2 regions of the Streptomyces sp. NPDC091292 genome follow, and region 2 is predicted to be linked to the other one. Evidence: riboswitches for the same ligand, from Rfam matches in the RefSeq annotation. Region 2 holds a riboswitch; the other holds the start of a gene.

Region 1 (15,349 bases), on a different contig from region 2:
CAGCCGGCCGGCGGCGAGATCGGCGAGGGCACATCGCCCTTGAGCAGAATCCGCTCGCTCTTCGCGGTACGCCGCTTCGGGTCCGGGATCGGCACGGCCGACATCAGCGCCTTGGTGTACGGGTGCATCGGCGCCGCGTACAGCGACTTGCGGTCGGCCAGCTCCACGATCTTGCCGAGGTACATCACGGCGATCCGGTCCGACACATGCCGGACGACGGACAGGTCGTGCGCGATGATCACGTACGTCAGACCCAGCTCGCTCTGGAGGTCGTCCAAGAGGTTGACGACCTGCGCCTGGATGGAGACGTCCAGGGCCGACACCGGCTCGTCCGCGACGACCAGCTTCGGGTTGAGCGCGAGCGCGCGGGCGATGCCGATGCGCTGGCGCTGGCCGCCGGAGAACTCGTGCGGATAGCGGTTGTAGTGCTCGGGGTTGAGGCCGACGACCTCAAGGAGCCGCTGGACCTCCTTCTTCACGCCGCCCTCGGGCGAGACGCCCTGGAGCTTGAAAGGTGCCCCGACGATCGTGCCGATCGTGTGCCGCGGGTTCAGCGACGAGTACGGGTCCTGGAAGATCATCTGCACATCGCGGCGCATCGGGCGCATCGCGCCGACGCCGAGGTGCGTGATGTCCCGGCCCTCGAACTCCACGGTGCCCGCAGTCGGTTCGAGCAGCCGGGTGATCAGCCGGCCCATGGTCGACTTGCCGCAGCCGGACTCGCCGACGACGCCCAGGGTCTCCCCCGACCGCACCTCGAAGTCGATCCCGTCGACCGCCTTGACCGCGCCGACCTGGCGCTGGAGGAGGCCCTTGCGGATCGGGAAGTGCTTCTGCAGCCCGGTCACCCTGAGCAGGATCTCGCCGGACGCCGTCCCCCCGGCCGAACCGGCCGCACCACTCCCGGCCTTCCTGGTCCCGGCGCCCTCGGTCCCGGCGCCCTTGGACCCGGCGTCCTCGGTCAGCGTGGCCGCGCCGCTGTCGGCGGACCGCGGCGCGGGGACGTCCGCGCCTTTGTCGTCGCTCGTCACGGGTTTGTCCTCGCTCACAGCTTGGGCGCAATCTCTTCGGTCCAGATACGCTCCCGCTGCTCCCGGTCCATGTGGCAGGCGGCCCAGTGAGCGCTGCCGACCTCGGCCAGTTCGGGGCGGACGGTGCGGGTGACGTTGTCCTTGGGTACGTCCGCGTACGGGCAGCGGGGGTTGAAGGCGCAGCCGGACGGGATGTTGATCAGCGAGGGCGGCGAGCCCTTGACCGGGATGAGACGCTCGGTCTCCTCGCGGTCGAGGCGCGGCATCGAGCCGAGCAGTCCCCAGGTGTAGGGGTGCCGGGGCTCGTAGAACACCTTCTCGGCGGGGCCGCGTTCGACGCACCGGCCGCCGTACATCACGAGGATGTCGTCGGCCAGCTCGGCGACGACGCCCAGGTCGTGCGTGATGACGATGACCGCGGAGCCGAACTCCTTCTGGAGGTCGCGGATCAGGTCGAGGATCTGCGCCTGGACGGTGACGTCGAGCGCGGTCGTCGGCTCGTCCGCGATGAGGAGTTCGGGGTTGTTGACGAGCGCCATCGCGATCATCGCGCGCTGGCGCATACCGCCGGAGAACTCATGGGCGTAGCTGTCGACCCGCTTGTCCGGCTGGGGGATCCCCACCCGGTCGAGCATCTCGATCGCCCGCCGGCGCGCGGTCTTCTTGTCGACGTCGTGATGGACCCGGTACGCCTCGATGATCTGCTTGCCGATCGAGTAGTACGGGTGCAGCGCGGACAGCGGGTCCTGGAAGATCATCGCCATGTCGCGGCCACGGAGCTTGCGTACGTGGTCGGGGTCGGCGGACAGGAGTTCCTTGCCGTCGAGCCAGATCTCGCCGGAGAGCTGGGCCTTGCGCTTGCCGTACTGCCCCGCCGTGTGCAGGCCCATGATGCCGAGCGAGGTGACGGACTTCCCCGAGCCGGACTCGCCGACGATGCCGAGGGTCTTGCCCTTCTCCAGTTGGAAGCTGACGCCGTCGACGGACTTGACCAGGCCGTCGTCGGTGGGGAAGTGCACCCGCAGGTCGCGTACTTCGAGGAAGGCGGTGGGAGCGGGCGAGTCCGTCACGGGCTCGCCGACGGCCGCCCCGCTCTTGCTGAGGTCGGTCATGCGAGCCTCACTCGGGGGTCGATCACGGCGTACAGGATGTCCACGACGAGGTTCGCGATGATCACGGCCAGTGAGGTGATCAGGGTGACGCCGAGGATCACCGGCAGGTCGCGTTCGTCGATCGCCTTGAGCACGGCCTGTCCGAGGCCCGGCAGGCTGAACGCGGTCTCGGTGAGGATCGCGCCGCCGATCAGGGCGCCGAGGTCCATGCCGAGCATCGTGAGGATCGGCGTCATCGTCGAGCGCATGGCGTGCTTGCCGATGACGGTCGGCTCACTGAGGCCCTTGGCACGGGCGGTGCGGATGTAGTCCTCGCCCATGACTTCGAGCATGGTGGCCCGGGTGATACGGGCGTACATCGCGGCATACAGGAACGACAGGGTCACCCACGGCAGCAACAGGCCCTGGAACCAGCCGCCGAGGCCGTCCTCCAGGGGTGTGTACTGGGCGTTGATCCAGCCGAGGCCGTAGTCGAAGATCGCGAGCGAGAGCAGCGCGGTGAAGTAGATGGGCAGCGAGACACCGGAGAGGGCGACGACCATCGCCGAGCGGTCCCACAGGGTGCCGCGCTTGAGTGCGGAGAGCACACCCGCGGCGACACCGAACAGCAGCCACAGCACGGCCGCGCCGATCGCGAGCGACAGGGTGACCGGCAGCCGGTCGGTGATGACGGGCCAGATGGCCTGCTCGCTGCGGAAGGAGTAGCCGAAGCACGGCGCCGAGCAGTGCGTGACGTCGCCGCCCGCGGAGTACGTGCGGCCCGCGAAGATGCCCTTGAAGAACTCGAAGACCTGCGCGTAGATCGGGTCGCCGAGCTGGAGCTTCTGCCGGACGGCCTCGACGGCCGCGGCGTCGGACTGCTTGCCCACGTACATCGTGGCCGGGTCGACACCCGCCCACTTGGGGATGAGGAAGAAGATGCAGAAGACCACCACGATGATGACCACCAGCATCACTGCGACGGCCATGAGCCGCCTGATGAGGTATGCGAGCACTGCTCTCGGCCCGGCGGGGCCCGCGGGCCACTGGAGGTCGTCCAGTGGCCCGCGGTCACACCACCCCGGCCTTCACCTGCCTTTCGTACCGTTCGGCGGGTGCGCCGGTGGTGATTACTTCGTGACGCCCAGGCTGGTGAAGTCGTACTGGCCGCTGTAGGCGTCGGTGGTGTAGACGTTCGTCAGCCGGTTGGAGCGCCAGTTGATGAACTTCTCGAAGACGAAGGGCAGGTAGTACGCGCCCTCCATGACCTGGTGGTTCAGCTCCGTGGCGATCGCGACCTTCTTGGCCGGGTCCAGCTCCGTCGCGAACTTGTCGAAGTTCGCGTCGATCGCCTTGTCCTTGATCATCGCGAAGTTGTTGTTACCGCTGTCGAGGATGTACTTGCTGTCCCACAGCGGCTGGCCGTAGCCCTGGGCCGACGGGAAGTCGGGGCCCCAGCCCATGATGATGATGCCGTAGTTCTTCTTCTTGACGACCGTCGGGTTGCCGATGATGCCCGAGGTCTGCGAGCCGTCGTACTTGTCGATGTCGGCGATGATGCCGATCTTCTTCAGCGACGCCTGCAGCGACTCGGCGGTGGCGACCTCGACCGGCTTGTTGTTGCGGACCGCGATGGTCGTCTTGAAGCCGTCGGCCTGACCGCACGCCTTCAGGGCGTCCTTGGCCTTGGCCTCGTCCGGGGCACCGTCGTTCTGCGTGAAGCCGTACGGGTCGTACTTCTGACCCTCGGAGCCGGGGACGGCCGGGGGCAGCATGTTGGTACCGATGTCACCGCCGGCCAGCGGGCCGCCGCGCGCCGTCTGGAGCGACTTGTGGTCGGCCCCGTAGAGGACGGCCTTGCGGCACTCGATGTTGTCGAACGGCTTCACTATCTGCGGGAAGACCGCGTACCGGATGAAGCCGGAGACCGGGTTGTCGAGGTTGGCCTTGTGCTCCTTCAGGGCCTTGATACGGCCCTGCGGGGACAGACCGGTCTGGTTGATGTCCAGGTCGTAGTCGCCGGCGAGGAGACGGTTGTCCATGTCGTCGGCGTTGCTGAACAGGTTCAGCGTGATCTTGTCCGGCAGGGCCTTGCGGACCGGGTCCGACTCCTGCTTCCACTCGGTGTTGCGGACCAGCACGAGTGACTTGTTCGGCGTGTACGACTCGAACTTGTACGGGCCGGAGGAGAAGGGCTTCAGGCCGTACTTCGACTTGGTGTCCTTGTCCTGGCGGACCGGGGACGCCGAGGTCAGCGCGAGCATGTCCTCGAAGTCGCTGTTCGCGACCGGCAGCTTGAAGACGATGGTCTTCTCGTCCGGGGTCTCGATCGCCTTGAGACCGAGCTTGTCCTTGGACTTGTCCTTGTACGGACCCGGGTACTCGCCCTTGGGGTCGAGGACGTCCTTCAGGTAGACCGGACCGCCGGAGAGCACGTCCTGCGCCCACACGCGCTCGATGCCGTACTTGACGTCCTGGGACGTGATCGGCTTGCCGTCCTCCCACGTCACCCCGTCACGCAGGGTGTACGTGTAGGTCTTGCCGTCGTCCGAGATCTTCGCCTTGCTGGTGGCGAGGTCCGGGGTCAGCTCGGTGCCCTTGCTGCCCGGCTCGGTCTGGCCGGTGACGAGCTGACGGCTGTAGTAGCGCATGAAGTTCCACGCGAAGCCGTAGTAGCCGCGGGTGGTGTCCCACGAGTCGGCGTCCTGGGCGCCCGCGAACTTCAGCGTGCCGCCCTTCTTCGTGGAGGCGTTGGCGACCTTGTTGTTCGCCGCGTCGAAGCCGGCGGCCTTGCTGTCGCCGCCCTTCTTGTCGTCGCCACTGTCACCGCCGCCGCACGCTGCCGTGGACAGCAGCGCCGCGACCACGGCAGCAGCCGCCATGGCCTGCTTGCGCCGTCCTCTGACGCTTTGGGTGGTCATGATCTCGGATCCTCCGGGTGATGTGCGGCCCGCCGTCGCGGCGGGCCGTGGGATACGGCAGTTTCAGCGCGAGCCCTTCGGGTCGAGCGCGTCACGCACGCCGTCGCCGAAGAGGTTGAAGGAGAGCACGGTGATGAAGATGGCCACGCCGGGGATCACCATGTAGGTGGGGTCCGCGTCGTAGTAGCTCACCGCCGAGGAGAGCATGTCTCCCCAGGACGAGGTGGGGGGCTTGACTCCGACGCCGAGGAAACTGAGCGCGGCTTCGGTGAGGATGTTCGTGGGGATCATCATCGTGGTGTAGACGATGATCGGCGCGACGAGGTTGGGCAGCAGCTCCTTGAACAGGATGTAGAACCGCCCGGCCCCGAGACTGCGGGCCGCCTCCACGTATTCGCGCTCACGCAGCGAGAGTGTCTGGCCGCGGACGACACGTCCGACATAGGGCCAGCCGAAGAACCCGATCACCAGGATCATCACGAAGATACGGACGCCGGTGCCGGTGAGGCCCAGCATCTCGTTGGGCATGACGGACACCAGGGCGATGATGAACAGGAGCTGCGGGAAGGACAGCAGCAGGTCCATGAGGCGGCTGATGGTGGCGTCGAGCCAGCCGCCGAAGTAGCCCGCGAGGATGCCGAGGACGACGCCGATGACGACGGCGACGAGGGCCGACGCGAAGCCGACCAGGAGCGAGACCCGGGCGCCGTAGACGATGCGGGCGAACACATCGCGGCCGTTGACCGGTTCGACGCCGAAGAGGTGGTCGCCGCTGATGCCGCCGAACGAGCCGATGGGCGTGGAGAACAGCGGGTCGATCAGGTCCTCGTGGTACTCGTCGGGCGACTGGCCGACCAGGCTCGTGATCAGGGGCGCGAACACCGCCACGAGCACGAGGAGGAGGACGACGACGCCGCCGGTCAGGGCGAGCTTGTCCCGCTTCAGCCGGTCCCAGGCGATCCGGCCGAGGGAGCGGCCCTGCACCGACTTGCCCTCGACTGCGGCGACCTCCTCGGCGGCGGTCGGGGCCGCTTCCGTGGTGGGCTCGTGCAATGGTGCCGTCATCGTGGCAGGGACCCCTCTTCTTCAACCGGCGGTGGCCGGCCCGCACTTGCCGCTGTGGCGGCGGATCAGTCCGTCGTACACAGGGGCGACTCCCACCCCCTGGAGCGGGAGTCTTCATCGCGGCCGTGATCTGTTACCAGACTTGACGGTGAATGGATGCGCAAACGTGATGCTGTCTGGGGGGTTCCGTTATCCAGACGCCGGGTAACAGATACCGGACGCGGGTCAGTTGGGGCGGAAGAGGTCACGCGCGTAGATCTACGCCGCTTTCACCATCAGATGTCACCAGAACGGACATTGCGGCCATGCCCGTTGTCCACCAGGTGGCACACCCCCGATCACCACCCGGTGGCCGATTTCCGACCCCCGGGCCACGTCCGGAAGGCACCCATCCGGTCCCGGAAGTGCACTGTTCCCGTTCTAGAAAGCGCCCTGCTGCGGGGGATATCCGTAGCCCGCCGTGGGTGCCGGGGGGAGCGCGCCGCCGTGCGACTCACGGTCATAGAAGGGCCGCGCGGTGGCCCGCAGCCACATCGCCACCGGGTCGTACTCGTCGGACAGCGCCACCGTGGACACGGGCAGACCGTCGGGAACGGCCCCGATCGACTGCTGCATCATCGCCCGCACGGCGTCCACGGCGGGCGGGCTGGTGTCGTACACGTCGAGCCCGATGGCGAGGTACGGGGCGCCGAGCGCCGGCTGCACCCACGCGCGCCGCAGGGCCCGCACGGCGGGCGTGCGGTGGGCGTTCTGCGTGAGCAGGGCGTAGAACTGCGGGATCTCGATGGCGGGCTCGGACAGCCGCAGCGGCCCGGCGGGTTGGCGGTCCAGGCCGGTGGCGATGCGCCGCAGGTCGAGCCAGGGGATGCCGACCCCGCCGCCGGGCGCGTGCGGGTTGAGCCACAGGCCGTAGTGGTCGGGGTAGAGGGTGCGCGCGAGGTCGACACCGGAGATGACTTCGTACGAACGGTTCCAGCCGCTCGCCGAGAGTTCCTGCGCGGAGGTCACACAGGGCGCGTAACCGAGGCCCTCGACCTCCATGTTGCCGTACTGCGCGTCCGGTGATCCGGCCTGGCCGTGCCAGAGGAGCATCCACACCTGACCCGACGTGGGGTCCGAGAGGGCACGCAGCAACGCCTCGTACGCGTCGTAGCGCCCGGGGGTCACCTGGCGCAGCATGTGCTCGACCTGCCCGGCCGCAGCCGTGCCCGACGCACTCACCCTTGACCGCCCCTTCGTGACGCTTTCGACGAAACCGACCGAAATCCCCCGGGTCACGCACCGCTGCCGCTCCGCCCGGTCCAGGCCATGAAACCAGCTTATGCGGCGATCCCGGCACCGGCTTGACGCACCGGCCGCCGGGTCGTATCGCGGTCGCGGGACCCGGGAGTGTGCGGCGCCCGGCTCAGTGCTGCCCGTGGACGTAGAACGGCCGGACCTTCTCGCGCATCCAGTCGACCACCGGGTCCTGCGCCGCGTCGAGCAGCACCAGGTTCACCGGCCAGCTCACGGGCGCCCGGCCGAGCGCCCGGCCGAGGGCGTCCAGGGGCAGTTCGCGTACGGACTCGTCCCAGCGGCTCAGTTCGACGCCGACGAACAGCACCGGGTCGCCGCCCTCGACACTGGCCAGGCAGCGGCGGGCGCTCGCCACGACGCCGGTCGCCGCGAACTCGGCGGTGGCGGCGGCCAGGAAGTCCACCGGGTCGTGCTGCCAGTCCGGTTCGAACAGGCGCACCCGGCCACCGCTCGCGGCGCCGTCGAGCGGAGTGCGTCCGAAGCGGCACAGTTCGGCGACGGCGGCCGGCGGGAGCGGGACCCCGACGGCGCCGTCGGGGTTGATCACGATGCCGAGCTGCGGCGGGAGTCCGCGCGCGAACTCGACGGCGGGCGCGACGGTACGGCCCATCCGGTCGCCGACGACCTGGAGGAACTGCTGCTCGGAGCTGAACACCGGGACATAGCCCTGGCCGTCGATCTCCAGCATGGGCAGGTCGAGGGTGGGGCTGGTGGGGCCGCCGCCGGCCGGAAGCGGTACCCAGAGGTGGCTGCGGCCGAGTACTTCGATGATCCGGCCGCCCGCCGAGGGTGCCGCCGCGCCGACCGAGGCGGCGAGCACCTCCTCCAGCTCGTTGCCGGGCCATCCGCCGTACGCCATGGCGTGGGCCGTCTGTGCCGGTATCTCCATCGTCAACCACCTGCTCGGGACCGCTGTTTCTGCGGCTCGCACCCTAACGCGTACCGCCCTCGCGCCACGCGGTCGCCCGGCTGGCGGTCAGCGGTCGAAGCGGATCGCGCGCAGCACGTCCGCCGCCGTCCGGTCCAGGAGCAGCGCGGAGCGGCACCCCGGCGGCAGGTCACCGCGCTCGGCGTCCCGCACCAGCCGCCCGACGGTCCTGCGGTGCCGCCCGAACGCGTACCGCGACACTCCCCTGCCGCGCTCCCGCTGGCCGTCGAGCGCGGTGTCCGGCGGGACGTCGAGCAGCAGCAGATGCAGCGTGGTCCCGCGCCTGCGGGCCTCGCGGGCGAGCCAGCGGCGGACCCATCGCTGCGTACCGCAGTCGTGGACGACGACGCTCTCGCCGGTGCGCAGCGCGCGGCGCAGGCCCGCGAAGTGGGCGAGGCGGACCAGCGGCCGGTAGACGCCGTACGGCACGAAGCCCGGTACGCGGGCCGCCCAGCGGTCGCGGGTGTCCTGCGAGTCGATACGGGGGCCGGTGACCGTGCGCCGCATCAGCGTGGACTTGCCGCTGCCGGGCAGGCCCGAGACGACGGCCAGGTCACCGGCGGCGAAGCGGAGCCGGTGCGGGCTGCGGCCCGCGCGGGCCCGCAGATCACGGACGACGGCCGTGTGCCCCTCGGCGAAGGTCTCCACCCTCGGGGCACCGGGCTGCTTGGGCAGCGCGACACCGGTCGCCGTCGCGTACACCCTGGTCCTGTTCACCGTGAGCGTCCTCCCCCTGGGGTCCACGTGAGCCTTCCCCGTCGAGTGTAAAGAGAAGGTAATGCGGGGTGAACCGCGATTCCGTCCTGGTCCTGCCACAAGGCGGTTACAGGCCACTACCCGAACGCCGTCCGGTCGTCGCGCTCCGACCGTCCGCGCCTGCCCTCGACCCGCCCTTGACCCGCCCTCGACCCGCCCTCGACCCGAACACCGTCCGAACACCGCCCTGCCGTGTCGCCCGGATGCGTGCAATGATGAGCCCGCCAACTGCATACAGGCCGCTTGAATCCACGCGGGAGAGCCCTCGGTCACCACCGGGGCGCCGAAGGAGCAAGTCCCTCCCTTGAATCTCTCAGGCCCAGATACCGCGTGGGCGAGGCACATCTGAAAAGCGAGCCGCCGTCTCCGACCGCCGTGTCCGACGACCGCGGCTCCACCCAAGGTGCAAGCCGGATCCGCCCAGCGGTGGACTCCCGGCGAACCTCTCAGGTTCCGATGACAGATGGGGAGGATCGACCTCGCCCGTCATGCCCTGGGAGCACCCCCTCATGAGCAATGCCCCGAGCACTGCACCCCGTCATACCGCGCTCGACGCCCTGCACCGGTCGCTCGGCGCGACCATGACCGACTTCGCGGGCTGGGACATGCCGCTGCGGTACGGCAGCGAGCGCGACGAGCACGTGGCCGTACGGACCCGCGCCGGACTCTTCGACCTGTCCCACATGGGTGAGATCACCGTCACAGGCCCGGGGGCCGTGGATGTCCTGAACTACGCCCTGGTCGGCAACATCGGCACGGTCGGCGTCGGCCGCGCCCGCTACACCATGATCTGCCAGGAGGACGGCGGCATCCTCGACGACCTGATCGTGTACCGCCTCGCCGACGCCCCCTCCCCCACGTACCTCGTCGTCGCGAACGCGGGCAACGCGCAGATCGTCCTCGACGCGCTCACCGAGCGGGCCGCCGGGTTCGACGCCGAGGTCCGCGACGACCGGGACGCGTACGCGCTGCTCGCGATCCAGGGCCCCGAGTCCCCCGGCATCCTGAAGTCTGTCACCGACGCCGACCTCGACGGCCTGAAGTACTACGCCGGGCTGCCCGGCACGGTCGCCGGCGTACCGGCCCTGATCGCGCGCACCGGATACACGGGCGAGGACGGCTTCGAGCTGTTCGTGGCGCCCGCCGACGCCGAGAAGCTGTGGCGGGCGCTGACCGACGCCGGGCAGGGAGCCGGTCTGGTGCCGTGCGGGCTGTCCTGCCGGGACACGCTCCGCCTGGAGGCGGGCATGCCGCTGTACGGGCATGAGCTGACGACCGCGCTGACGCCGTTCGACGCCGGGCTCGGCCGGGTCGTGAAGTTCGAGAAGGACGGCGACTTCGTGGGGCGCGCGGCCCTGGCCGCCGCGGCCGAGCGGGCCGCCACGAATCCGCCGCGCAAGCTGGTCGGGCTGATCGCCGACGGCCGCCGGGTGCCGCGCGCCGGGTTCTCGGTGGTCGCGGCCGGTGAGACGGTCGGCGAGGTCACGTCGGGCGCGCCGTCGCCGACGCTCGGCCGGCCGATCGCCATGGCGTACGTGGACGCCGCGCACGCCGCTCCGGGCACGTCCGGTGTGGGGGTCGACATCCGCGGTACGCACGAGCCGTACGAGGTCGTGGCGCTGCCGTTCTACAAGCGCGAGAAGTGACGCTACAAGCGCGAGAAGTGACCTCGTGCGGGAAGTGACCTCCCGCACACCGTCCGTACCGCCCCTTTCCTTCCCCTCGCTTCCCACCTCCGCCGCGGGGCCGCCGGGTCTCCCGGCACCGCCCCGCGTCCACCAGCACTCCCCCGCGTACAGGAGAATTCAGGACATGAGCAACCCCGAGCAGCTGCGCTACAGCAAGGAGCACGAGTGGCTGTCGGCCGCCGATGACGGCGTGTCGACGGTCGGGATCACGGAGCACGCGGCCAACGCGCTCGGTGACGTCGTGTACGTACAGCTTCCGGAGGTCGGTGCCACGGTGACCGCGGGTGAGACCTGCGGTGAGCTGGAGTCGACCAAGTCGGTGAGCGATCTGTACTCCCCCGTGACCGGTGAGGTCGTCGCCGCCAACCAGGACGTCGTGGAGGACCCGTCGCTGGTGAACTCCGCCCCGTTCGAGGGTGGTTGGCTGTTCAAGGTGCGCGTCTCCGATGAGCCGGGCGACCTGCTCTCGGCGGACGAGTACACCGCTTTCGCCGGCTGACCCCGACCCGTAGGGATCTTCTGATGTCACTTCTGAACCAGTCTCTCCACGAACTCGACCCGGACGTCGCCGCGGCCGTCGACGCCGAGCTGCACCGTCAGCAGTCGACGCTCGAAATGATCGCGTCGGAGAACTTCGCCCCGGTCGCCGTGATGGAGGCCCAGGGCTCGGTCCTCACCAACAAGTACGCCGAGGGCTACCCGGGCCGCCGCTACTACGGCGGCTGCGAGCACGTCGACGTGGTCGAGCAGATCGCGATCGACCGGGTCAAGGCGCTGTTCGGCGCCGAGCACGCCAATGTGCAGCCCCACTCGGGCGCCCAGGCCAACGCGGCGGCGATGTTCGCGCTGCTCAAGCCCGGCGACACGATCATGGGTCTGAACCTCGCGCACGGCGGGCACCTGACCCACGGCATGAAGATCAACTTCTCGGGCAAGCTGTACAACGTGGTCGCGTACCACGTGGACGACGCCACCGGCCAGGTCGACATGGCCGAGGTCGAGAAGCTCGCCAAGGAGGCCCGGCCGAAGCTGATCGTCGCCGGCTGGTCCGCGTACCCCCGGCAGCTCGACTTCGCGGCGTTCCGCCGGATCGCGGACGAGGTCGGCGCGTATCTGATGGTCGACATGGCGCACTTCGCCGGTCTGGTGGCCGCCGGGCTGCACCCCAACCCGGTGCCGCACGCCCATGTCGTGACCACCACCACGCACAAGACCCTCGGCGGTCCGCGCGGTGGCGTGATCCTGTCCACGCAGGAGCTGGCCAAGAAGATCAACTCGGCGGTGTTCCCCGGCCAGCAGGGCGGTCCGCTGGAACACGTCATCGCGGCGAAGGCGGTCTCCTTCAAGGTCGCGGCGTCCGAGGACTTCAAGGAGCGCCAGCGGCGCACCCTGGAGGGCGCGCACATCCTCGCCGAGCGGCTCGTCCAGGACGACGCCCGCGCGGCCGGGGTGAACGTGCTGTCCGGCGGCACCGATGTGCACCTGGTCCTGGTGGACCTGCGCGAGTCGGAGCTGGACGGCCAGCAGGCCGAGGACCGGCTCCACGAGGTCGGCATCACGGTCAACCGCAACGCCGTCCCGAACGACCCCCGGCCCCCGATGGTCACCTCGGGCCTGCGGATCGGCACCCCGGCGCTCGCCACCCGCGGTTTCACCACCGAGGACTTCCGTGAGGTCGCGGACGTCATCGCCGAGGCGCTGAAGCCGTCGTACGACGCGGACGCCCTCCGGGCGCGGGTGACCGCGCTGGCCGCGAAGCACCCGCTGTACCCGGGGCTGTAGGCCCCGGTCCCGCCGCAGGACACACGCGGGGCACCACGTACCCGGAAGGTGGACGTGGTGCCCCGACCCGGCACCCGCACCCGCACCCGCTCGGCACGACCCGGCAGACAACGGCGTCTACCAACCCAGCTAGGAGTTCCCCGTGGCCATCTCGGTCTTCGACCTGTTCTCGATCGGTATCGGCCCGTCCAGCTCCCATACGGTCGGCCCGATGCGTGCGGCCCGGATGTTCGCGCGGCGCCTGAAGAACGACGGGCTGCTCGCCCACACCACGGCGATACGCGCCGAGCTGTACGGCTCCCTCGGCGCGACCGGCCACGGACACGGCACCCCCAAGGCGGTGCTGCTCGGCCTGGAGGGCGAGTCGCCGCGCACGGTCGACGTGGAGAACGCCGACGAGCGGGTGGAGACGATCCGGACGACCGGCCGCCTCAGCCTCCTGGGGGCGCACGAGATCGCGTTCGCCTACGCCGACGACCTGGTCCTGCACCGCCGCAAGACCCTCCCGTACCACGCCAACGGCATGACGATCTTCGCGTACGACGAGGCCGGCGGCCTGGTCCTGGAGAAGACGTACTACTCCGTGGGCGGCGGCTTCGTCGTGGACGAGGACGCGGTCGGCGCGGACCGGATCAAGCTGGACGACACGGTGCTGAAGTACCCGTTCCGCACGGGTGACGAGCTGCTGCGGCTGTCGAAGGACACCGGTCTGTCGATCTCCTCGCTGATGCTGGAGAACGAGAAGGCGTGGCGCACCGAGGAGGAGATCCACGACGGCCTGCTGGAGATCTGGCAGGTCATGCAGCGCTGCGTGGCGCGCGGGATGGCCCGCGAGGGCATCCTGCCGGGCGGCCTGAAGGTGCGGCGCCGCGCGGCCACGTCCGCCCGGCAACTGCGCGCCGAGGGCGACCCGGCGGCGCACGCGATGGAGTGGATCACGCTGTACGCGATGGCGGTGAACGAGGAGAACGCGGCGGGCGGCCGGGTGGTGACCGCGCCGACGAACGGCGCCGCCGGCATCATCCCCGCCGTCCTGCACTACTTCATCAACTTCGTGGCCGGCGGCTCCGCCCGCGACAAGGACGAGGACGTGGTCCGCTTCCTGCTCGCGGCGGGCGCGATCGGCATGCTGTTCAAGGAGAACGCGTCGATCTCCGGTGCCGAGGTGGGCTGCCAGGGCGAGGTGGGCTCCGCCTGCTCGATGGCGGCGGGCGCCCTCGCGGAGGTCCTGGGCGGCAGCCCCGAACAGGTCGAGAACGCCGCCGAGATCGGCATGGAACACAACCTCGGCCTGACCTGCGACCCGGTCGGCGGTCTCGTCCAGATCCCATGCATCGAGCGGAACGGCATGGCGGCGGTGAAGGCCGTCACGGCCGCGAAGATGGCGATGCGAGGCGACGGCAGCCACAAGGTGTCCCTCGACAAGGTCATCAAGACGATGAAGGAGACGGGCGCGGACATGAGCGTGAAGTACAAGGAAACGGCGCGGGGCGGGCTTGCGGTGAACATCATCGAGTGCTGAGAAGATGTGACTTGACCAGGTGTTTCTCACCTTTCAGCTCTGTCATGGACTTTCCCGCTTGCACAGCGGATCGTCCCTGAAAAGTCCCTCTGACAGAGCTGAAAGTCCCTGAAAAGTCCCTGGGAGAACGATCATCAGCAGGGGCCTCGTCAGCCAGGGCCGGGGCCCCTGCGCCACCTCCGTCCCTCTCGGAACCACGCGTGTACGACGTCGCGATTCGTTCCTCTGGGAGTGGACTGTCATGACGGATGACCGCCCTGCGAAGAGTCGCGCATGGTCTAACCGCTGAAGCTCGCCACTTGACATTGTTGCTCCTCGCAGAGGAGATGAGGACAAGCTCCTGGTGGCTCCTTCTTCATGGTGCACTCGGGCCGTGCATAGCCGGCGAGTTACTGCTTGAGGAGAGGCAGCCGTGCACTGGCCTTCGCCGGAACTTGAGGTCACTGACGGTGCTGGTACTCACCAAGGCGCATGCTGACCGACCGCGTCAGCCCAGATGCACACCACCGTGAATGCTTCCCGTCTGGATGACCGCCTGACGGAACTCACCGCCGCTGATGGTGTTGCGGACTGTGCCCGAACCGGTACTTGCCTCCGCGATCAGTTCCCGGAGCACTGCTGATGCGGAGGGGTCCTCGCCAAGCAACTGCCGCAACCGGATCCGCCAGGCCGCCTCAAGGTCGGCGATCACGGCAGCGTCGTCTCCGTCCCGGGCAGCCGCCAACTCGCGGCGGTCCAGCTCCAGTTCACCCTCGACTCGATCCACGTCCTCTTGCGCCCGGCTGCCTCGCTGCAGCAGCGCAACAACGCGCGACCTCACCGCGTTCCAACCATCGCTCGCCATCAGTGCGACGACCGTACTAGCACCTGACGTCGCCAATGCCACCAACTCGGCTTCCATCTAAGCTCCTTGGGGCTATCTCCAGTCGCCCAACAACAGCCACGGTAGACGTGTCACGGCTTTCGCACAGGAGCGCCGCACGCCATACCGTCGCTGCGCGAGTTGCCTGGAGCAGGCTGGCGTGCCGCGGCGGTTTGCTGACTTCGACATACGCGAAGCGGTGCCCCTGCCCTGCCCTGCCCTGCCAGCGACAGTCTTTCTAACTTCACCCTCCAGCCATCGCAACGGGACGCGTAGTGGAAGCGGGTGCGGACACCATGTCCAGAGTTGTCGGGCTGGGCACCGGTCTCGGCCAGCAGTCGGAGAATCTGCCCCACCTCAATGATCCGCTACGGGCTTGGCCGAGAGGGGCCCGCCAGTATGCGCCT
Region 2 (15,349 bases):
ACAAGGAGATCACGTCGGACGGCCACTGTCTGGACGTGCGGATCACGGCACGGGACCCGTACAAGATCGCGGACTCGCTGCGGGCGGGCCGCAGCGCCCCCGGCTTCGACGTCTGGGTCCCCGACTCGGACCTGTGGGTACGGCAGGTCACGGCCGAGGGCAAGGGCACACCGGTGACGTCGGCGGGGAACATCGCCTCGTCGCCGGTCGGCGTCGCCATGGTGCCCTCGGCCGCGAAGTCGCTCGGGTGGCCCGACAAGACGTACTCCTGGGCGGAGTTGGCGGGCGCGGCCATGACCGGCGACAGGCTGCGGCTCGGTACGGCCGACCCCTCGCGCAGCGCCACCGGGCTGCTCGCCCTGACCAAACTCGGGGCGTCCACGAAGAAGTCGGGCTCGGAGGGCGACACGCAGGCCGCCGCGATGGCGAAGGCGCTCTCCGAGCGGACGTCGGACAGCGACACCCAAGTCCTGGACACCCTCGCCCGTGACGCGTCCGGCACCGAGGAGGGCAATCCGCGCCGCAATCAGGCGCTGATCCTCTCCGAGCAGGCGTCGTACGCCCACAACGATTCCGCGGACACCACCGACGACCTGGACCTCTTCTACCCGAAGGACGGTTCGCCGCAGCTCGACTACCCGTTCACGCTGGTCGACGAGTCACGGCTGACGACCGACACGTCCCGCGCCGCGGTCCGCTTCATGACCCTGCTCGGCGAGGACGACGGGCTGCGCATCCTGGAGCGCCACGGTTTCCGCACCAAGGCGGACACCCCGTCGAAGGCGCTGGTCACGGGCGCGGGCGGCCGGTCGCCTCAACCGTACGAGAACCCGGCGGCCGAGCATGTGCCGGACCGTGCGGTGCAGGAGACCCTCGGGATGTGGACGATCACCGTCCAGAGCGCCCGCATCACGACCGTCGTGGACGCCTCGGCGTCGATGACCGAACTGGTGCCGGACCGCGGCCAGTCCCGTATGGAGGTCACCAAGGCGTCCCTGCTCCAGGCGCTCGCGACGTTCACGTCCAACGACGAGATCGGGCTCTGGGAGTTCTCGACCCTGCTCGACGGCGACCGCGACTACCGCGAGCTGGTGCCGACGGCACGGCTCGGCGACCGCGAGGGCGGCGGTACGCAGCGCGAGCGGCTGTCGGCGGCGTTCGGCGCGCTCCAGCCCGTGCCGGGCGGGGCGACCGGTCTCTACGACACGACGCTGGCCGCGTACAAGAAGGCCGTCTCGTCCTTCGTGAACGGCAAGTTCAACGCCCTGGTGGTGCTCACGGACGGCGTCAACCAGGACCCGGGCAGCATCTCCCGCTCCTCGCTGATCAAGAAGCTCACCGAACTCGCCGACCCCGAGCGCCCGGTACCTCTCATCGCCATCGCCGTCGGACCCGAGTCGGACAAGAAGGAGGTCCAGCAGATCGCCGAGGCGACCGGTGGATCGGGACACCAGGTCAGCGACCCGGCGGACATCCACTCGGTCATCCTGAAGGCGATCGTCGCGGCGGGCACCCAGGGCTGACGCCGGGCCGACACCGGGCCGGCCCCGGGCGCCCATGACGGACGCCAGGTCACCCCAAGGGCATCGCGGGCTGCGGCAGCCCCACCGGCCACATGTGCACCGGGTCCCCGGCGTGCATCAGCTCCGCGTACCGACGCGTGGTGGCGGCGAGCGCCGCACCCCGCTCCAGGCCGCTGTCGAGCGCCCGGTGGAAGGTGGCGGCCTGCCACGCGGCGCCGTTCATCCGCAGCGCGCACCGCTCCTCGATCACCCCGAGATAGAAGTCCCGGTCGGCCGGCTCGACACCCCACGCGTCAAGCCCGGCGGCGGCCAGCGGCAGCAGCTCGTCGCGTACGAGCTGGACCACCGGCACTTTCGCGGTGCCGCCGTGCCGTACCCGCCGCGGCCACTCCAGCTCGGCGTCGATGCCGTAGCGGCACGCGGCGTCGAAGTTCGCCGCCGCCGCCTCGAAGGGCAGCCGGCTCCAGACGGGCCGGGAGTCCTCGGCGAGGGCGCGCACGACGCCGTAGTAGAAGGCGGCGTTGGCGACGACGTCGGTGACGGTGGGCCCGGCGGGCAGCACCCGGTTCTCGACCCGCAGATGCGGTACGCCGTCCGCGATGCCGTAGACCGGGCGGTTCCAGCGGTAGACGGTGCCGTTGTGCAGGACGAGTTCGGCGAGGGTCGGCACCCCGCCCTCGTCGAGCACGGCCGTCGGGTCCTCCTCGTCGCAGATGGGCAGCAGCGGCGGGAAGAAGCGCAGATTCTCCTCGAACAGATCGTGTGCGGAATCGATCCAGCGCTCGCCGAACCAGGTGCGGGGCCGTACGCCCTGTGCCTGGAGTTCGGGCGGGCGGGTGTCGGTGGACTGCTGGAAGAGCGGCGGACGCGATTCGCGCCACAGCTCATGCCCGAACAGGAACGGCGAGTTGGCACCGAGGGCCACCTGGACGGCCGCCACCGCCTGCGCGGCGTTCCACACATCCGCGAACCGGGCCGGCGTCACCTGGAGATGCAGTTGTACGGAGGTGCAGGCGGCCTCGGGCGCGATGGACGCGGAGGTGCAGCTCAGCCGCTCGACACCGTCTATTTCGAGCGCGAAGTCCTCGCCCCGCGCGGCGACGATCTGGTCGTTGAGCAGGGTGTACCGGTCGACCGCCGAGAGATTCGCCGAGACCAGATCGCGCTGGGCGAGCGTCGGCAGAATGCCGATCATCACGATTCCCGCGTCGACCTCGTTCGCTTTCCGGTGGGCGTACGCGAGTCCGGTGCGCAGCTCCTCCGCGAGCCGGTCGAGAACCCTGCCGCCCAGCCGGTGCGGGGCGATATTCACTTCGAGATTGAACATCGCGAGTTCGGTCTGGAAATCCTGGCTCGCGATACGCTCAAGCACTTGCGCATTCATCATTCTCGGCAGGCCGTCGGGCCCGGCGAGATTCAGTTCGATCTCCAGACCCATCAGGTTCTTGGGCCGATCGAAGCGCTCCTCCTCCAACAGCCTCCCGAGCCCCGACAGACACTGCCGGAGCTTCCTGCGGTACTGGTGCCGATCGGACAGGTCGAACGCGCCTGCCACGACCTTCTCCCCCATCGAAGCGTCCCTCCTCGAATGGGCAGCCCGGCATCCCGGCCGCTGTGTCACCCGGGGATGATGCCCAGGCAATGTGATCGATAACGCCCGCACCGGCCATCGGGGGCGCTACTGTGGGGGCGGTCACACCAGGCACATTCACCGGGCAATGACCACTGCACGGACCGCCGTACGGTTTCACCGATGACACCCTGGTGAAATATGCCGACGAGAATCAGCCGTCCGCCGCAGGAAATCGCCCGAGGTCACGGCGTCGGGCCCGCAGAAAATCGGCGGAAATCCCTCATTTCGGCGACCGAAATTCGCCTTGCTCATCATATCGCGGAGGGCTAGCGGAAACACTGTGTGAACACCTGTCGTATAAACTTCGCTCACGAGGTCGGGAGTTCGTGCCCGCGGTCATGACCGTCTTGTCCCCCGTCATGCCCCCGCCCCTCCCCGGTCCCGAGAGCTGACAGCGTCGTCCGCACTTGCCCCGTGTTCCGCCTGCCTGTTTCCGCCTGCCTGTGGATGAGAGGCGACCCACCATGCCGCTGCATGTCCCCCCTGCTCCCGCGCCTGCCCTGCGCAGCGTCCTCGCGGCACTCGGTTCCCCCACGGCTGTCCGTGAGGCCCGAACCCCGTCCCTGCGGTCCGCCCAGGGACCCGTCACCGCCGAAGTACCGCTGCCCGTACACGTCCTGGACCATCTGGCGTCCGGCGGCCCGTCGCCCACGCGGCTCGCGGGCTGGCGCTTCCTGATCCGCCACGGGGGCCAGTCCGTCGCGGCGGCCGACACCGCGCTCACCCCGGACGGCTGGGTGTTCTCGCACTTCTTCGAGGGCCCCTACATCGCCTCCACGGAGAAGGCACTCGGCCAGGCGGAGACCCTCAAGTCGTCCTACCAGGCACGCCTGTTGTCGGTGCCCGAGCTGTACATGCTGACGCTGTGGCTGCACGGCGACTGCGCGGCCGACGGCGCCGAAGGACGCCCCGCGCCCACCGATCTGCTGGTCCCGCTGGCCCCCGCACCGCCCGGCATCGCGGCCCACCGCCCGCACCACGTCGCCGAACTGCTCCCCGTCCTCGGCCTCCGCCTGACCCCGGCCCCGGCACCGCTCCTGAGTTCCCCCGCCTGACAGGGAACAGCACGGCCCGACGGGGAACCGCCCGCCCGAGCCCGGCTCCTGGCACACTGTGCCGGGGCCGGGCTCTTGCCTGTACGAGTGCCGGGACCGTGCTCGTTCGCGTACGCCGACCCCGACGCCCCACGATGACTAGCCCGGTTCGGCCACGGCGAACCCCCCGAAGAGACAGTGCGGTTGGCTGAACCGTCCGCACGGGTGATACGTCTCTAGGCAGTAAGAACCGCTGCCACGAAATCCCTGCGGAATCACGCCCGTAGGGCAACACTGGGACCGGACCGAAGATACGGGGGGCGGCCATGACCAACGCATCGAGCCGCAGGACACACATCAATCCGCAGCGAAAGAACCCTTCCATGTGCCAGCACCAGCCACTGTGCCCGTCAGCAGATTCCGCCGACCGTGAGGCCGCGCTCCACGTCGCGCACCACCCCGAACAGGGCTGGAGCCTCCTGTGCAACGGCGTCCTGATCTTCGAGGACACGGGTGAGCTGCTGCCGAACGGCCAGGTCATCGCCCCGCACCGCCCGCTGGGGCTGGGCACCGGCGAGATCATGACGGCCGCCTAGCGGCCCCACCGGGCACGCGCACGCAGGCACGCAGACACGCACAACGACGAGCAGGGGCCGCTCCGGAACACACACCCGGACCGGCCCCGACGCATGTCCCCGCGCGCGGGACGACGCCCCGCGCGCGAGCCACGCTCAGTCCTCGTAGCTCAGTGCTCGTAGCTCAGCGCTCGAAGCTCAGTCCTCGTAGGCGTCCAGCGGCGGGCAGGAGCACACGAGGTTCCGGTCGCCGTACGCCTGGTCGATACGGCGGACCGGCGGCCAGTACTTGTCGGCGGGCGACACTCCCGCCGGGAAAACGGCCTCCTCGCGCGCGTAGGCGTGCTCCCAACCACCGGACAGGGCGCGCGCGGTGTGCGGCGCGTTCCGCAGGGGGTTGTCCTCGGCGGGCCAGGCGCCGGAACCGACCTTCTCGATCTCCGCGCGGATCGCGATCATCGCGTCGCAGAACCGGTCCAGTTCGGCCAGGTCCTCGCTCTCGGTCGGCTCGATCATCAGCGTGCCGGCCACCGGGAACGACATCGTCGGCGCGTGGAAGCCGTAGTCGATGAGCCGCTTGGCGACATCGTCGACGCTGACTCCGGTCGCCTTGGTCAGCGGGCGCAGATCGATGATGCACTCGTGCGCGACGAGACCGCCGGGACCGGTGTAGAGCACCGGGTAGTGCGGTTCGAGCCGCTTGGCGACGTAGTTCGCGGACAGCACGGCGACCTGGGTGGCCCGCTTCAGCCCCTCACCGCCCATGAGCCGCACGTACGCCCACGAGATCGGCAGAATCCCCGCCGAGCCCCAGGGAGCGGCCGAGATCGGCCCCACGCCGGTCTCGGGTCCGGCGGCCGGCTGGAGCGGGTGGTTCGGCAGATACGGGGCGAGGTGGGCGCGGACACCGACGGGACCGACACCGGGGCCGCCGCCGCCATGCGGGATGCAGAACGTCTTGTGCAGGTTGAGGTGCGAGACGTCGCCGCCGAAGTGGCCCGGCTTGGCAAGGCCCACCAGGGCGTTGAGGTTGGCGCCGTCGACGTAGACCTGACCGCCCGCGTCGTGCACGGCGGCGCAGATGTCGGCGACGTGCTCCTCGAACACCCCGTGCGTGGACGGGTAGGTGATCATCAGGACGGCGAGTTCGTCGCGGTGCCTCTCGATCTTGGCGCGCAGGTCGTCCACGTCGATCTCACCGTCGTCGGCGGTCTTCACGACGACGACCTTCATCCCTGCCATGACGGCGCTCGCGGCGTTGGTTCCGTGCGCGGACGACGGGATCAGGCAGACCGTGCGCCGGTCGTCGCCGTTGGCGCGGTGGTAGCCGCGTACGGCGAGCAGCCCCGCGAGTTCGCCCTGCGAACCGGCGTTGGGCTGGAGGGACACCTTGTCGTACCCGGTGACCTCGGCGAGCCGCTCCTCCAGCTCACGGATGAGCGTGAGATAGCCCTGCGCCTGCTCGGCGGGCGCGAAGGGGTGCAGCTGACCGAACTCGGGCCAGGTGACCGGCTCCATCTCGGTGGTCGCGTTGAGCTTCATGGTGCAGGAGCCCAGCGGGATCATGCCGCGGTCCAGCGCGTAGTCCCGGTCGGCGAGCCGACGCAGATAACGCAGCATCGCCGTCTCCGAGTGGTACTGGTGGAAGACGGGGTGCGTCAGGTAGTCGTCGGTGCGCAGCAGCGCGTCCGGAACGGCGTCGGCGGCGGTCGCGTCGAGCGCGTCGATGTCGGCCTCGGCGCCGAACGCGGTCCAGACGGCGCCCAGTTGGGCCCTGGTGGTGGTCTCGTCGCAGGCGATGCCGATGTGGTCGGCGTCCACGAGCCGGAGGTTGACGCCGTCCTCGCGCGCGGCGGCGACGATCCGCGCGGCCTCTCCGGGCACCCGCGCGGTCAGTGTGTCGAAGTAGGCGGCGTGCACGATCTCGACACCGGCGGCCTTGAGCCCCTCGGCGAGGAGCGTGGCGTAGCGGTGGGTGCGGCGGGCGATCGTCCGCAGACCGTCGGGGCCGTGGTAGACGGCGTACATTCCGGCCATCACGGCGAGCAGCACCTGAGCGGTGCAGATGTTGCTGGTGGCCTTCTCGCGGCGGATGTGCTGCTCACGGGTCTGGAGCGCGAGCCGGTACGCCTGGTTCCCGTCCCGGTCGACCGAGACTCCGACGAGCCGGCCGGGCAGGCTACGGGCGAACGACTCGCGGACCGCCATGTATCCGGCGTGCGGCCCGCCGAAACCCATCGGGACACCGAACCGCTGCGTGGTGCCCACGGCGATGTCGGCGCCCAGTTCGCCGGGCGAGGTCAGCAGGGTGAGCGCGAGCAGATCGGCGGCGACGGTGACGATCGCACCGAGTTCATGGGCCTGCTCGATGACGGTCCGCAGATCGCGTACGGCTCCGGAGGCACCCGGGTACTGGAGCAGGACGCCGACGACGCCGCGCTCGGCGTGCGCGGTGGGGATCCCGGACGACAGGTCGTCGACGACGACCTCGACCCCGGTCGGTTCGGCGCGGGTACGGATGACGGCGACGGTCTGCGGCAGGGTGTCGGCGTCGACCAGGAAGACACCGTTCTTGACCTTGCCCATCCGCCGGGACAGCGCCATCGCCTCGGCGGCGGCCGTGCCCTCGTCGAGGAGCGAGGCGCCGGAGGTCGGCAGTCCGGTCAGCTCGGCGACCATGGTCTGGAAGTTCAGCAGCGCTTCGAGGCGGCCCTGCGAGATCTCCGGCTGGTACGGCGTGTACGCGGTGTACCAGGCAGGGTTCTCCATGACGTTGCGCAGCACGACCGGCGGCGTGAACGTGCCGTAGTAGCCCAGGCCGATCATGGAGCCCAGGACGTCGTTACGGTCCGCCAGACCGCGCAGCTCGGCGAGGACCTCTGCCTCGGTACGGGCGCCGGGCAGGTCCAGCGCCTCGGCGCTTTTGATCACTTCCGGTACCGCGGTCGCCGTCAGTTCGTCCAGCGAGCCGTACCCGACCTGAGCGAGCATCTTGGCGCAGGCCTCGGCGTCGGGCCCGATGTGGCGCCGTTCGAACGGAATGCCCTGTTCGAGTCGGGAAAGCGGAATGCGGTGGGCGGTCATGGCGGGGGCCTCCTGGTCTCACGCGCTGCTCTCACGCGACCTTCGTGGGGCACCACGGCAGCGGTGCCCGGACGGCCTCCCCCTCTGTCATCTCAACCTGAGAGCTTCACCGGCTCGCCCGGGGGCGCTCCGGCTTTCACCGTCGGTGAGGTCGGGGGCTGTCGGCTCCCGCCCTGCTTTCCAGAGTGACCTCACCCGTGCGGTACTGGGGCCTGAGAGATTCCGGGGAGGATTTGCTCCTTCGGCGCTCCCGGTCACTACCGGGAAGCTCTCCCGCACAGGGTCAACAGCCGTCTGCCAGCCTACCAGCGAGGACCCCGCACGAGTCTTCGAGTGGCCGCCTGCCCCAATGTGCTCTTTCGTAGTGGTGACGAATGCTTGTGGCGGAGTTTGCCCATGGCGGAGTTGCGACCAGTTGGAGGGCCCGTGCAGACCGACATCGATCCGCGCAACCTGATCGGCCGCAAGGCGTTCGACCGCACCGGCACGAAGATCGGCACGATCGACGAGGTCTACCTCGACGACGCGACCGGCGTCCCGGAGTGGGCGGCCATAAGGACAGGGCTTTTCAGCCGGGACGCCTTTGTGCCACTGGAGCCGAGCGAGCTGGTGGAGGGCGCTCTGCGCGTCCCCTTCGACCGGGCCCTGATCAAGGACGCCCCGGATTTCGGTGTCGGCCGGCACCTCTCCCCCGAACAGGAACTCCAGCTTTACCACCACTACGGCCTGGACATCTCGGCCCCCGGATCCCCACCGCCGCCCGACCGGGACTTCGGGCATATCGCGGGATCGGGGTCCGGCTCCGGGCCTGGGTCAGCGTCCGGCTCCGGGGACGAGCCTCCGGAAGGCGGCACGGGGGCCCGCTGAGGTGACGGGGGCGGTGCGGGTGCGGATTCCACAGGTACTCGCTGCGATTCCGGAGGTACCAGTTCCGCCGTCGGAGGCACCCGTTCCGAAGACCCCTCCTCCACCGCCGACACCACTGAAACCGGATCCGCGGGCTCCAGCTCCGGGTCATCGGTCCGAAAGGTCCGTACCCGCCCGGGTGCCGAGTCCGGCGTCTCGAACCGGACCGTCACCCTCCCCACCCCACTGCCCTGGACCCATCCCCGCCCATGGACGGCATGCAGCACATCGTGCCCGGCAGCCCACCGCCGCTCGGCCCTGGGCTCGGCACCGGGTTCGGAATCGGACGCGTGGGGCGCGCCACCGCCCGGCGGGTGCCCCACCACGTCACCGTCCATCTCCTCAGCCGGCTCACCCCCGTCATGGCCGGACGGATGCTCCCCGACCGATTCCGACGCCACGGACGATTCCGATGCCACGGATGACGCGGCCAGGGACGACGCGGCCAGGGACGACGCGGCCGGCGAGGCGGACACGGCAGCCTGCGCGAACAAATCCTCCTGCGTGTAGTCCGCGAGCCCGGTGACCCCGACCCCGAGCAGCCGTACGCCTCCCGTGGTGTCCACGGACTCCAGGAGCCGCCCTGCCGCCTCCCTGACCACCGCGGGATCGTCGGTGGGCCCGCGCAGCGTCTCGGACCGGGTGAGCGTCGAGAAGTCGTATCTGCGGACCTTGAGCACGACCGTCCGCCCGGAGTGCCCGGCGGCTCTCAGCCGCTGTACGCACCGGTCGGCGAGCCGCTGCACCTCCAGACGGACCCGGACCCGGTCGTGGATGTCCACGTCGTAGGTGTCCTCGACGGACACCGATTTCGTCTCCCGCTCGGCGACGACCGGCCGCTCGTCCCGTGCGTGCGCCATCGCGTACAGCGCGGTCCCGTGCGCCTTGCCGAGCAGCCGTACGAGTTCGTCCTCGCCCGCTTCGGCCATCTCCCCGACGGTGGTGATCCCGGCGCGCCGCAGATGGTCCCCGGTGGCGGGGCCGACGCCGGGGAGGGTGCGTACGGGCATGGGGGCCAGCAGGGCGCGCTCGGTGCCGGGCTCTATCAGCACCAGACCGTCGGGTTTGGCCTCCTCCGAGGCGATCTTCGCGAGCATCTTGGACGCGGCGAGCCCCACGGATCCGGTCAGTCCGGTCGCCGCCCTGATGTCCGCGCGCAGCCGCTCCCCCGTGGTCTGCGCGGATACCGCGTCCCAGGCCGTTCCACCGGCCTCCAGATCGACGAACGCCTCGTCGAGGCTCAGCGGCTCCACCAGCGGCGACAGCTCCCTCAGCAGCCCCATCACGCGCTCGCTGATCTCACGGTAGAAGGCGAAGCGGGGGACGAGATACGCGGCGTTCGGCGCGAGTCTGCGGGCCTGGCCCATGGGCATCGCGGAGTGCACCCCGAAGCGCCGTGCCTCGTACGACGCGGTGGCCACCACACCGCGCGGCCCGAGGCCGCCCACCACCACCGCTTTCCCGCGCAGGCTGGGCTTGGCCGCCTGCTCCGCCGAGGCGTAGAAGGCATCCATGTCCAGATGCAGGATGGTGGGCTCGCTTCTCACATGTCCGATGCTGCCCTACGCCACTGACAATGCCCCGGCGAAGCGCCACGACCAGGGCATCAACGCCCTTCCCGACCGCTCCGGCCCACCCCTGCCGGGGCGCGCCCCTGCTCCGGCCCACCCTGCTCGGCCCACCTTCGCGGGCCCCCGGCCGATCATCCTGCCCGGGGCCCGGTGGATCCCTCAGACCGCGCGGTGACGCCGCCGCGCCAGCTCGTCCGCCGGGTTGTGTCCGACCAGCGTCTCGCCGGTGTCGACCCGCTCGCCGTGCAGCTGCGACAGCGCGCTCTCGACGTCCCGCCACACCACACCCACGGCGATGCCGAAGACGCCCTGACCGCCCTGGAGCAGGTCGTGGACCTCGTCGGGCGAGGTGCACTCGTAGACCGTCGCGCCATCGCTCATCAGCGTCATGCGCTCCAGGTCGGTGAAGCCGCGCTCCCGCAGATGCCGGACCGTGGTCCGGATGTTCTGGAGCGAGACACCGGTGTCCAGGAATCGCTTCACGACCTTGAGGACGACCACGTCCCGGAAGCTGTAGAGACGCTGCGTCCCCGACCCGTACGCGGCCCGCACGCTCGGCTCGACAAGGCCGGTACGGGCCCAGTAGTCGAGCTGGCGGTAAGTGATCCCCGCTGCCGCGCAGGCTGTGGGGCCGCGGTAGCCGACCTGTTCGGACGGCGTGACACCGTCCGACGTCACAGCCGACGGCCGGGTCGGAACTCGACCGGCCTGACTGCCGTGGAGCGCGTACGGGCCGCCCTCCCCCGAACCCAGTCCGGGGGCACCCCCAGCCGTACCGTCGCCGCTGCTTCTCACGCCGACCTCCGTCCTTGACCTGCCTTCTCGAAGGTAGGCAGTCACTCGGGGTGCGTCAACGATCGCCACACTCGCCACGCCGAGTGATAATCACCCTACGAGTGGTTTCCCGTATCCCACCGCGGGGAAAGGCTAGCCGAATGGCCTGAGGGCCGCCGTCCAGTTTCTCACCGGCTGCTGACTCTCACTGGCTGTTGGTGCCGAAGTCCTCGGGCGAGATCTGGTCGAGGAACTCGCGGAACTTCTCGACCTCGTCCTCCTGCTCGTCCGGGATGGCGATACCGGCGTCGTCGAGCACCCCGTCACTACCGTAGATCGGCGTTCCGGTCCGCAGGGCCAGCGCTATGGCGTCGGAGGGGCGTGCGCTCACCTCGACCCCGCTCGCGAACACCAGCTCGGCGTAGAAAACGCCTTCCCGCAGATCGGTGATGCGCACTTCGGTCAGCTCCTGACCGACGGCCTCCAGCACGTCCTTGAACAGGTCGTGGGTCAGCGGTCGCGCGGGGGCCATGCCCTGCTGTGCGAAGGCGATCGCAGTCGCCTCCCCCGGCCCGATCCAGATGGGGAGGTAACGGTCGCCTCCCACTTCTCGCAGGAGCACGATCGGTTGGTTGGAGGGCATTTCGACCCGGACACCTACGACGTCGAGCTCGTTCACACAGCAACCCTAGGCCGTGCCCGGCACCTTTGGGTAGTCGGGCACCCCATGGGCGGGCAACGGAACCGGCGCCCCTGCGGGGTCCCCGCACCGTGTGATCAGGGCAGTCGTACGCCGAGCGCGGTCTGCACGAGAGCCGAGTGCAGCCGTACGGTCAGCTCGGCCAGCTCCTTGGTGCGGGCCTGAGCGTGTGCCCTGGTCTGCGGGTTGCGGTGGCGCCGCAGCGGTGCCACGACCTGGTCCACGAGGCCGGCCTCACGCTCCGCCGACGCCTTCATCGCGCGCAGGTGTCGCGGTTCGATGCCGGACCTGCCCAGTTCCACGACGAGCGTGGCCACGGTGACGGCCTCCGCGTCATACCCACCCTCCGGCAAAGGGGTGAGCAGGCCGTACGACTCCCATTCGGCGAGTTCCGCCTCGTCGATTCCGGCGGCGGCCAGCAGCTCGTCGCGGCCCACGCGCGCGACGGTCGGCGCGTCGGGGGCGCCCAGAAGCTGCCCGTCCACCGTGTCGCGCTGTCGCCCCGGCCGGCCCAGCGTCGGCAGCTGTACGGTCTCACCGCGCTCCAGGGCCTCCAGATACTCCCGGATGACCTTGAGGGGCAGATAGTGGTCGCGCTGCATCCGGAGGACGTGAGCGAGCCGCTCGACGTCCTCGGGGCTGAACTTGCGGTACCCGGAGGGCGTGCGCTGGGGCTCGATGAGCCCTTCGGACTCCAGGAATCGGATCTTGGAGATCGTCACCTCGGGAAACTCGTCCCGGAGCGTGTTCAGCACGGTGCCGATACTCATCAGCCGACCGTCCGTGGCGGCGGTGCCGTGGCCCGCACCGCCGCTCGGTGTGTGAAGCATGTACCTTCCCGGGGGTCAGATGCCCCGCTGGCTGGCGTAGAAGACCAGTCGGTACTTGCCGATCTGGACCTCGTCGCCGTTCGACAGCGGGACCGCGTCGATCCGCTCTCGGTTCACATAGGTGCCGTTCAGGCTGCCGACGTCGGACACCGTGAACGAGCCGTCGGGGCCGCGCCGGAACTCCACATGCCGCCGGGACACGGTCACGTCGTCCAGGAAGATGTCGCTCTGCGGGTGCCGGCCCGCCGTGGTCAGCTCCCCGTCGAGCAGGAAGCGGCTGCCGGAGTTGGGACCCCGGCGCACGACGAGCAGCGCCGAACCGAGCGGCAGCGCGTCGACGGCGGCCTGGGCCTCCGGCGACAGCGACGGCGTCATGGTCTGGCCCGTGACCTCGGCGTCGTAGGCCTCAAGGCCCGAGATGGAGATCGTCGACGTCGTCTCGGACGGTCGCTCCGGCGCTCCGGCGCGCAGCGGCGCACCGCAGTTCGAGCAGAAACGGCTTGCTTCCGCGTTTCGGTTCCCGCACCTCGTACACACCAAGGCCATGGACGGACCCTCCTGCCGCGGCTGCCCCTGGGGGGCATGGGACGCGTACGGGTCGGGGGTAAACCCTCCACCCGTACTTGAGGTTGACGGTTCCCCGAAACCTATGCGGCCGGATGCGGCAGGGTCAACAGAGGACGCGCCCTGTCCGCCCGAAATGTCGCTACCCGGAGCAGCGACCTGATCACGGAACAGCGGACGGTCGCCCGACTGCTCCTCTCCGTCTCCATGGCGCGGCGCACGATGCCGGGCGGAGGCATTGCCGCCGTCCTCGCGTGAACTCCTGCCGAACAACTTCGCAAACAACTTCACGGGCGATTCCCCTTGACCGAAACAGACCCGCCCGTGGGGCAGGACGAACCCTGACTGCACACACCTGCCGACCCGGACATCTTCACAACGTCCGTACCCTCCGGACAGTTTCCACCACGCACCCCTCTTCCGGTGCGCCGACCCCCCGCAACCTCATGCCCTCGCCGGGCAGCCCCCATGCACCTCCGGTTCACCGGGAGGACGACCGAGCGTAGTCAGGCTGCTTCGCCGGTCGCAAGGCGTCAACAATGATCTTCTCGGAGCGCTCCACAGCGACCGTGGCCTGCTCCTTCTCCAAAGTCTGCACCACTCCGCCCGGGATGTTGAGCGCCGGCTCCAGGTCCTGCGGCTTGCCGATCACCTTGAAGCTGTACGGCTGGCCGATCTTGCGGCCGTCGACACTCACCCCACCGCCGTCGCCGTCCGTGAGGTAGGTCCCGGCAACCACCCGGACGTCGTTGACCTGAATCGCCTCGGCTCCCGCCGCGCGCAGTTCCTGGATGGCATCGAGCAGCATGTCCGCCTTGACCGTCCCCTTCGTGTCGCCGATGACCATCGTGATGCCCGGCCCCTGGGCCGCCACGGTGCCCGCCAGAATGCCGAGTTGCTTCTCTCTCTCGACCGTCTGCTTGCGTGCTTCCTCGGCCTGGTCGGAGCTGTTCTCCAGTTCCGTACGCTGATCCTCCAGACGCTGCTTCTCATCCTCTAGACGCTGCGTACGGTCATCCAGTTCATCGAGGATGCGTACAAGATCTTCCTGACGTGCTCCGCGCAGCGCGCTGTTGTCGCTCGTGGACGCGACCTGGATCGCGAGTCCGAAACCGAGACCGGCGAGCAGCAGCGCCACGATGAGCTGCGCACGGCTGAAACGCGGCGGCCAGAGCCCCTTCACCAGCCGCTGTCTGCCGGTCAGCCCGGGAGGTCCCGTCTGCTCACCCGCGCCACCGCCGTCACCGCCGCCACCGGGCGCGGAAACGTCCGCCACGCGCGCGGGGTCGACGTTCTCGGCGGAGGGCCCCATCGGAACCTCAGGGGGCAGTTCCCTGCGCAGATGCCGCTCGGGCGTCTCGTCCGTACCCATCGGCCTCACGCCCGGAACACATGCCGCCGGATCGCGGCAGCGTTGGAGAAGATACGGATACCCAGCACGACGACCACACCGGTGGACAGCTGGGCGCCGACGCCCAACTCGTCGCCCAGGAAAACGATCAGGGCCGCCACCACGACGTTCGACAGGAACGAGACCACGAAGACCTTGTCGTCGAAGATCCCGTCGAGCATCGCCCGCAGCCCTCCGAACACGGCGTCCAGCGCCGCGACCACGGCGATCGGAAGGTACGGCTCGACGACCGCGGGAACCTCGGGCCGGACCAAAATTCCGACCACGACTCCCACGACGAGGCCCAGTACGGCGATCACGATGTGCCCTTCTCTGCTTTCGGCTCTGCTGTTCGTACGATCACGCTCGGTGCGGCAGGCAGCTGGAGATCGTCCTGAGCGGAAATCCCGGTCCTGATGCCGAAGTTCTCCTGGAGGGCATGCAGGTACTGGCCGTCGGCACTGTTCTGGAACCGCGTGCTCAGCCGCTGCCCGTCCCCCACCGCGAGCACCGTGTACGGGGGCACGAGGGGCCTGTTGTCGACCAGTATCGCGTCGCCCGCGGCGCGGATCGCGGACAGGGCGGTCAGCCGCTGCCCGTTGATGGAGATCGCCTCGGCGCCGGACTGCCAGAGCCCGTTGACGACCCGCTGCATGTCCCGGTCGCGCAGCCGCCCGGTGTCGGAGAAGTCCGCGCTCTCCCGCGGTCCACCGCCGCCCTGGTCGGCCGACTTGGCGTCGTCCACGGTGAGTTTGATTCCGGGCC

The links. Region 2 has a riboswitch for glycine ahead of gcvP (aminomethyl-transferring glycine dehydrogenase). Riboswitches for the same ligand answer to the same signal wherever they lie in the genome.
Region 1: it holds a riboswitch for glycine, as region 2 does, so the genes downstream of both, gcvT (glycine cleavage system aminomethyltransferase GcvT) here and gcvP (aminomethyl-transferring glycine dehydrogenase) in region 2, are expected to answer to the same signal.

The regions. Positions count from the first base shown of each region.
Region 1 is NZ_JBIVUQ010000010.1:8,765-24,113, reverse strand. Features, by position in the region: gene ACIQNU_RS25435 (ABC transporter ATP-binding protein) at 1-860, opposite strand, end outside; gene ACIQNU_RS25430 (ABC transporter ATP-binding protein) at 1,046-2,143, opposite strand; gene ACIQNU_RS25425 (ABC transporter permease) at 2,140-3,138, opposite strand; gene ACIQNU_RS25420 (ABC transporter substrate-binding protein) at 3,253-5,043, opposite strand; gene ACIQNU_RS25415 (ABC transporter permease) at 5,107-6,108, opposite strand; gene ACIQNU_RS25410 (enhanced serine sensitivity protein SseB C-terminal domain-containing protein) at 6,529-7,329, opposite strand; gene ACIQNU_RS25405 (enhanced serine sensitivity protein SseB) at 7,514-8,293, opposite strand; gene ACIQNU_RS25400 (AAA family ATPase) at 8,381-9,049, opposite strand; glycine riboswitch at 9,333-9,427, shown strand; gene gcvT (glycine cleavage system aminomethyltransferase GcvT) at 9,598-10,734, shown strand; gene gcvH (glycine cleavage system protein GcvH) at 10,901-11,275, shown strand; gene glyA (serine hydroxymethyltransferase) at 11,299-12,558, shown strand; gene ACIQNU_RS25380 (L-serine ammonia-lyase) at 12,701-14,080, shown strand; gene ACIQNU_RS25375 (hypothetical protein) at 14,568-14,981, opposite strand.
Region 2 is NZ_JBIVUQ010000029.1:4,042-19,390, reverse strand. Features, by position in the region: gene ACIQNU_RS39885 (substrate-binding and VWA domain-containing protein) at 1-1,523, shown strand, start outside; gene ACIQNU_RS39880 (glutamate-cysteine ligase family protein) at 1,573-3,093, opposite strand; gene ACIQNU_RS39875 (hypothetical protein) at 3,621-4,211, shown strand; gene ACIQNU_RS39870 (DUF5999 family protein) at 4,574-4,786, shown strand; gene gcvP (aminomethyl-transferring glycine dehydrogenase) at 4,964-7,849, opposite strand; glycine riboswitch at 8,040-8,135, opposite strand; partial or broken gene ACIQNU_RS39860 (PRC-barrel domain-containing protein) at 8,246-8,431, shown strand; gene ACIQNU_RS39855 (DNA polymerase IV) at 8,569-10,302, opposite strand; gene ACIQNU_RS39850 (MerR family transcriptional regulator) at 10,486-11,121, opposite strand; gene ACIQNU_RS39845 (bifunctional nuclease family protein) at 11,306-11,779, opposite strand; gene ACIQNU_RS39840 (MerR family transcriptional regulator) at 11,878-12,630, opposite strand; gene ACIQNU_RS39835 (FHA domain-containing protein) at 12,646-13,593, opposite strand; gene ACIQNU_RS39830 (DUF881 domain-containing protein) at 13,676-14,566, opposite strand; gene ACIQNU_RS39825 (small basic family protein) at 14,572-14,904, opposite strand; gene ACIQNU_RS39820 (DUF881 domain-containing protein) at 14,901-15,349, opposite strand, start outside.